Linked DNA regions of Gimesia maris. The protein of the gene in region 1 interacts with the protein of each later gene in a pairwise test. Links are inferred from orthologs where the notes say so. Each region holds a gene or a part of one and is shown on either strand. Other genes may lie near its edges. The genes, in order: ligA and leuS.

Region 1 (3,306 bases):
TGAATCTGTCGCACCGGGACAGATCATCCAACAGATTCGCTATGCCCTGGGTAATCTGCCCCCCGCTACCCGGATCAAGCTGTATAACAGCGGAAACTTTTTCGATGCCAGGGCCGTACCTCCAAAAGATCTCCCTGGGATTGCCGCGCTTGTCCAATGCTATGACCGGGTGATTGTGGAAAATCATCCCCTGCTCTGCAATCAGTCCTGTCTGGACTTTCAACAGCAACTTACCGGGCAACTGGAAATTGCGCTGGGCCTGGAAACCGTTCATCCGGACATTCTCAAGGCGTTAAATAAAAGAATGACACTGGATGATTTCGCACGCGCCAATGAATTTCTATTAAATCATGCGATTGAAACCCGCGTTTTCATTCTTTTGAAACCGCCCTTCATGGAAGAACAGGAGGGCATTGACTGGGGAATTCGCTCGGTTGAATATGCCTTTTCGCAGGGAGTCTCCTGCTGTTCCCTGATCCCGACACGCGCAGGAAACGGCATGCTGGAACAATTGCAGCAAAACGGGCAGTACAGTCTGCCAGCTTTCACTTCGATCGAAACCACTCTGAAATCCTGCCTGCAGCTAAACCAGGGGCGGGTTTTCATGGACCTCTGGGACCTGGATCTCCTCTACCGGAGCGAACCTGATCTGCGGCAGCGACTGGCGAGATTGGAACAGATGAATCTCACACAGACCATTGCCTCTGACTCCTGACATGCACTGCTTAACCAGACTCGCCCAGCAACTCCAGAAATTCGATTTCTGTTAAGACGGGTACGTTCAACTCTTCCGCTTTTGAGAGTTTACTGCCCGCTTTCTCACCTGCAACCAGGTAGTCGGTTTTGGAAGAGACACTGCCGGAAGCTTTACCGCCATGCTTGCGGATCAGTTCTTTCGCTTCATCGCGAGTGAATTGTGTCAAAGTACCTGTCACGACCAGAGTTTTACCGTCCAGAATCCCGGCAGCTTCTGTCGTCGTCTTTTCGACAGGACTCCCCATATTCAATCCTGCCGACTTCAAATCATCGATCAGCTTCGTGCCGAAATCCGAATGAAAAAAAGTATAAACCGATTCGGCAATCACGGGGCCGATTTCATCGACGGCCGCCAGTTCTTCCACGCTCTGTTGAGCAATCTCATCAATCGTGCCGAACTGTTTCTCAAGGATCCGGGCATTACTGGAACCGACATGCCTGATATTCAGTCCCGTCAGCAGACGCCAGAGTGGTTGTGTTTTTGAATTTTCAATTCCCGCCAGCAGATTTTCGATCGACTTTTCTCCCTGGCGTTCCAGAGCGACCAGGTCACCATAATAATTGTGCAGTCGATAGATGTCCGCCAGGCCTTTCAACAGTCCCTGGCCCAGCAACTGTTCTATCATCTTGATGCCCATGCCTTCGATATCCATCGCCTGGCGTGAGGCATAATAACGCAGTGTTTCCCGCAGCATGGCGGGACAGTTGGGATTGGGACAGCGGATATACACGCCGCCTTCATCCTGTATCAGCAAGGTATCGCATTCAGGACAATGCGTTGGAAACTCCAGTTCCTGTTGACTGCCATCGCGGCGATGCTCTTCTACGCGGACCACGTGCGGAATAATTTTCCCTGCCTTCTCGACAACCACCCAGTCCCCGATCTGAATTCCGAGCCGCTCCATTTCATCGCGATTATGCAGGCTGGCCCGGGAAACCGTGGTTCCTGCAATCGGCACTGGTTCCAGGTTGGCGACTGGCGTCACCGTCCCCGTTTTCCCGACTTGAAATACAATCGACTCGGCTCGGGTAACCGCTTCGTAACGTTCCCATTTATAGGCAACGACCCAGCGGGGGCTTTTGGAAGTATTTCCCAGTTCCTCTCGCTGATCAAAACGATTGACCTTAAGGACAATGCCGTCGACTTCAAAATCAAGTGCGTGCAGATCATCCATCATGGTCTGCACATGCTCCATCGTCGTTTTCAGATCAGGAAACGCCTTCACACCTGGTGTCGCGGGGATTCCCATCTCCTGTATGGCAGCCAGGTATTCGATATGAGTCTGGTAGTCCACCCCCGCCATCGCCCCGATACCATGGGCAAAAAAACGAATCTTGCGTTTGGCACACAGTTTGGGGTCCAGAAGTTTCAGGCCACCGGCGGTCGTATTCCGCGAATTCGCGAACGGTTCCTTTCCCTGTTCCTGCATTTCCACGTTCAAAACCTGAAAATCAGAATTGCTGATATAGGCTTCGCCCCTGACCTCCAGCAGTTCAGGGGGATTCTCTGTCTCCAACCGCAAAGGCACACCGATAATCGTCCGCACGTTATGCGTGATGTCATCCCCCTGTTGGCCATCTCCGCGCGTCAGCCCCTGGATCAGCCGCCCCTCTTCATAAATCAGAGAAACCGCAACTCCATCGATTTTGTACTCGGCGGTAAGTTCAACCTGATCTTGCCCCAGGAGTTTACAGATACGGGCTTCAAACTCAGTCAGACCTTCGAGCTCAAAAATATTATCGATGGACAGCATCGGTAATCGGTGGGCGACAGTCTGAAAGCCCTCAATCGGTGCACCCCCGACTTTTTTGGTGGGGCTCTCGGGAGAGTCATATTCCGGATGGTCAGTTTCGAGCTGCTCCAGCCGTTTCATCAACCGGTCGTATTCACGATCGGTGATTTCCGGTTTCGCATCCAGGTAATACAGACGATTATGATGTTCGAGCTGCTTACGTAGTTCTTCAATCTCGGTTCGAACTGACATGGTACTGATCCGGGCGGGAAGTGAAAAAGAAAGAATCGATTCAGCCAGCAGATTCGTTCAGAATTTTTTCCTGCTGAGTCCGTTTCAGGTCTGCTTCGACCATCATTCTGGCCAGTTCCTCAAATGAGACCTTGGGTTCCCATTTCAGTTTTTCACGTGCTTTGGTCGGATCGGCACATAACAGTTCAACTTCCGCAGGACGGTAAAATTGTGGATCAATCTCCACATACTTCTTCCAGTCCAGTTCCACTGCTCCGAATGCCGCTTCCAGAAATTCCCGCACGGAATGCGTCTCTCCGGTACCGATCACAAAATCATCCGGTTTTTCCTGCTGCAGAATCAGCCACATCGCTTCGACGTAGTCACCGGCAAATCCCCAGTCCCGTTTCGCATCAATGTTCCCCAGAAACAGTTTATCCTGCAGCCCCAGCTTAATCCGGGCTACTGCCTGGGTGATTTTTCTGGTAACAAATGCTTCGCCGCGACGGGGGGATTCATGGTTGAACAGAATCCCGTTACAGGCAAACATCCCATAGGACTCACGATAATTGATCGTCTGCCAGTA
Region 2 (3,812 bases), 3.6 Mb from region 1 along the record:
CAGGAAATCGATGAACTGGAAGAACCAATTCGACCGGAAGATCTGGAAATTGAAGCTTACCCTGTCCGCCCGCGGAAATCGGATCTCATGGTGAATGAAGTCTCGTTCGCCTGGCTCCCCTGGTCTGTAGATGCAACAGGAATCAGTCAGCCTCTCTATCGACTTGAAGAGGAATAATTCATCCCGAGAATATAAAGGCAGGGTAAAAGCAAGACTGCAGTTCCCCTGCCCTCTTCGTTACTTGACTACAAAGTTGATCAGACGCCCGGGAATCACGATCGCCTTCACGATGGTTTTTCCTTCGAGATGCTGGGCGATCGTCTCATCCTGCTCAGCAGTCTGTTGCATAGTGGCCTGGTCGGCGTCTGCTGCGACTGATACTTTCGACCGTAATTTCCCATTCACCTGTACCGGAATTTCCACGACCGATTCCTGCAGCAAAGCCTCATCATATTCAGGCCACGGCTGGTATGCCAGAGATTCAGTATGCCCCAGGACGCTCCAGAGTTCTTCTGCAATATGAGGCGCAAACGGTGAAAGCAGCAATACGAAGTCGGACAAAACCTCTTTGGACCTGGTTTTCAATGGTCCCATCGCGTTCGTAAATTCCATCATTCGACTGATGGCGGTATTGAATGATAACTTTTCGATATCTTCCGAAACCGCTTTAATGGTTTTGTGTAAAATACGCAACTGGTCTTCATCGGGCTTATCATCGGTGACGGCCTGACTTAAGGTGACCTCTTCCTGTTTTTCATCGATGATCAAACGCCAGACACGACCCAGAAATCGACTGACGCCATCCACGCCACTCATGCTCCAGGGCTTGGTCGCTTCCAGGGGCCCCATAAACATCTCATACATTCGCAGTGCATCAGCGCCATACTGTTCTACAACGACGTCCGGATTGATGACGTTGCCGCGTGACTTCGACATCTTGTAAGCACGGCTGTTGACAGAGATTTCCGGGTGATCAACGAGTACGAAATTCTCACCCTGTTTCTGCACCTGATCCGATTCCAGGCTGACAATGTTGACCGGTGTCCCGGATGATTTTTCGATCCATTTCGTTTCTGATTCATCAGATTCTGTCACATCCTTCGCCGATATCCAGGTGCCGTCCAACTGCTGAAAGCCGGTCAGTTCGACATCGCCTAAAATCATGCCCTGATTCACCAGTTTCTGAAATGGCTCCGGACAGGTGACATGCCCGCGGTCAAACAAGACCTGATGCCAGAAACGGGCGTAAAGCAGATGCAGAACCGCATGCTCGCCACCGCCAATATACAAATCGACGGGCAACCAGTTCTTTTCATTTTCCGGATCGATAAATCGCTCACTGTTTTCAGGATCGGCAAACCGCAAGTAGTACCAGCAGGAACCTGCCCACTGAGGCATGCTGTTGACTTCGCGCAACAACCGCTTGCCGTCCGTATCTGTTTTGTACAGCCATTCGTCGGGTGCAGAAGACAACGGTGGTTCGGGAGTCCCTGCGGACTTGTACTCTTTCATTTCGGGAAGTTCCACCGGCAAACTCTCTTCCGGGTCAGGCCTCATCAGTCCCGTAATCTTGCCATTGTCATCCAACTCATGCCAGATGGGAAACGGTTCCCCCCAGAAATGCTGACGGCTGAACAACCAGTCGCGGAGGCGATAATTGACGGCACCTTTACCAAGGCCCTGCGCGACCAGGCGAGCTGTGATCTCTTTTTTGAAATCGGCAGTCTGCATACCATCAAATTCGCCCGAATGAAGGGCGGTTCCCATTCCGGAGAAGGGAGTTCGCTTTTCGCCGGCGATTTCCGTCTCTAAAGCCTGTTCCTCTTTCGAAGGCTCATAATTCGCAGGGGGCTCGACGACCGGAATGATCGGTAAACCAAACTCAACAGCAAATTCCCAGTCACGTAAATCGTGAGCAGGAACCGCCATGATGGCACCCGTTCCATAACTGATCAACACATAGTCGGCAATCCAGACCGGAATTTTCTCGCCATTGACCGGGTTGATCGCATAACTGCCTGTGAACACCCCTGTTTTTTCTTTTGCCAGATCGGTTCGGTCCAGATCGCTCTTGAGTGCGGCCTGTTTGCGATATGTTTCAACGGCCTGCTTCTGCTCAGTTGTTGTCAGGCGATCCACGAATTCGTGCTCAGGAGCGAGTACCATATAGGTCGCACCAAACAACGTATCGGGACGGGTGGTATAGACGCGTAACACATCCGCTTCTGGATCTTCCGGGAATCCGGTTTCGCTGCGCGATGACTTCCAGGATTCAAATCCCTGCTCCAGGTCGGCGTCTGAATCTCCTGAACCCACATAGAAATCAACTTCTGCGCCTTCGCTGCGACCGATCCAGTTTTTTTGTAACGACTTGATCGACTCGGACCAGTCCAACCCCTCAAGTCCATCAATTAACCGATCGCCGTACTTCGTAATCCGCAGCATCCACTGCCGCAAGGGAATCCGCTCTACCGGGTGACCGCCCCGCTCGCTTTTCCCATCAATGATTTCTTCATTCGCTAATACCGTGCCCAGTTCAGGACACCAGTTGACAGGCGCTTCGTGCTGATATGCCAAACGATGTCGGTTCTGATAATGACGGATTGATTCTTCGCCTTCAGTTTTCACTTTTTCGGGAATCGGCAATTCGCTGATGGGGCGGGCGCGACCAACACGCTGTTTTCCATCAGGTCCCGTCCATTCGAATTCCGAATCAAACCAGGAATCGAATAACTGCAGGAAGATCCATTGTGTCCAGCGAAAGTAATCCGGGTCCGTTGTGGAAAACTCACGACTCCAGTCATAACTGAAACCTAACATCTTCAACTGACGACGGAAGGTATCAATATTTTTCTGAGTGGTGATGCGGGGAGGGGTTCCTGTTTTGATCGCATGCTGCTCGGCAGGCAAGCCGAATGCGTCCCAGCCCATCGGATGCAATACCTGTTTCCCCTGCATGCGGGCGTGGCGACAAACGATGTCAGTTGCCGTATAACCTTCGGGATGACCGACATGCAAACCTTCGCCGGACGGATAAGGAAACATATCGAGAACGTACAGCTTGTCTTTCCCTTCAACAAATTCACCGACTTTGAAGGTTTCGTGCTGATCCCAATAGGTCTGCCATTTGGTTTCAATCCGCTTGGCGTCGTAACGAGGCATTGTGTCCAGTCTTCCTAATCGTTCAAGGGCATGATGGCCCGGCTAAAAATGATTTTTCTGTCGAAATGGGCCAGGACAGCCCAACCCGACATCGTAACAAACAGACAGTAATCCTGTCAGTGATATCTACAGTAATAGAGTAAGTTTAGCCATCCGCAGAAACTTTGCAATTCTGTCTGTTTTTGATACCGAGGGTTTCTTTACGCTCAGTGATTTGTCAAAATACACAAGAACTTTCCCCTGGAACCGCTTTTCGAAAATTTACCTGACTTAACGGTACTCAACTCTGGAGTAAACATAATGGCAGTCCATTCCGATTCCCCCTTTAACGGCGAAACCAGCAGACGTGATTTCCTGAAGTCATCTTCAGCCTGGGGGTTTGCTGCCTTGACAGCAGGTTCTCTGATTTCAGACACCTCTTTTGCAGCAGGAGTTCAGAAAAAAGAGACGCCTGAGCACCTCAAACTGAGTCTGGCCGCCTATTCTTTCCACCGTTACATGCAACAGAGCTGGCCGAAGACCCGTGAGAGAAAAACCCCGGCCACCATGACCATTCAGGACTTCGTCCGTTACTGTGGCGAACAGAAACTGGATGGCTGCGAACTGACCAGCTACTATTTTCCTAATCCCGTCAGCGAAGATTACCTGAA

What was found.
Region 2: the proteins of ligA (region 1) and leuS interact in binary tests that used the Escherichia coli proteins (3 or more experiments, as listed by UniProt). The link is inferred for Gimesia maris from one-to-one orthologs.

The regions. Positions count from the first base shown.
Region 1 is NZ_CP042910.1:4,092,908-4,096,213, forward strand. The notes cover bases 234-3,215. They hold ligA (NAD-dependent DNA ligase LigA), read right to left. Parts: upstream 2,742-3,215; coding sequence 726-2,741; downstream 234-725. Other genes in these bases: GmarT_RS15120 (archaeosine biosynthesis radical SAM protein RaSEA), read left to right, coding at 234-715; gmd (GDP-mannose 4,6-dehydratase), read right to left, coding at 2,782-3,215. Also shown: more of GmarT_RS15120, read left to right, coding at 1-233; more of gmd, read right to left, coding at 3,216-3,306. UniProt on the Escherichia coli protein: DNA ligase that catalyzes the formation of phosphodiester linkages between 5'-phosphoryl and 3'-hydroxyl groups in double-stranded DNA using NAD as a coenzyme and as the energy source for the reaction.
Region 2 is NZ_CP042910.1:504,927-508,738, reverse strand. Bases 38-3,525 are described here. They hold leuS (leucine--tRNA ligase), read right to left. Parts: upstream 3,163-3,525; coding sequence 238-3,162; downstream 38-237. Other genes in these bases: GmarT_RS01895 (sugar phosphate isomerase/epimerase family protein), read left to right, coding at 3,463-3,525; GmarT_RS01905 (ATP-binding protein), read left to right, coding at 38-177. Outside these bases: more of GmarT_RS01905, read left to right, coding at 1-37; more of GmarT_RS01895, read left to right, coding at 3,526-3,812.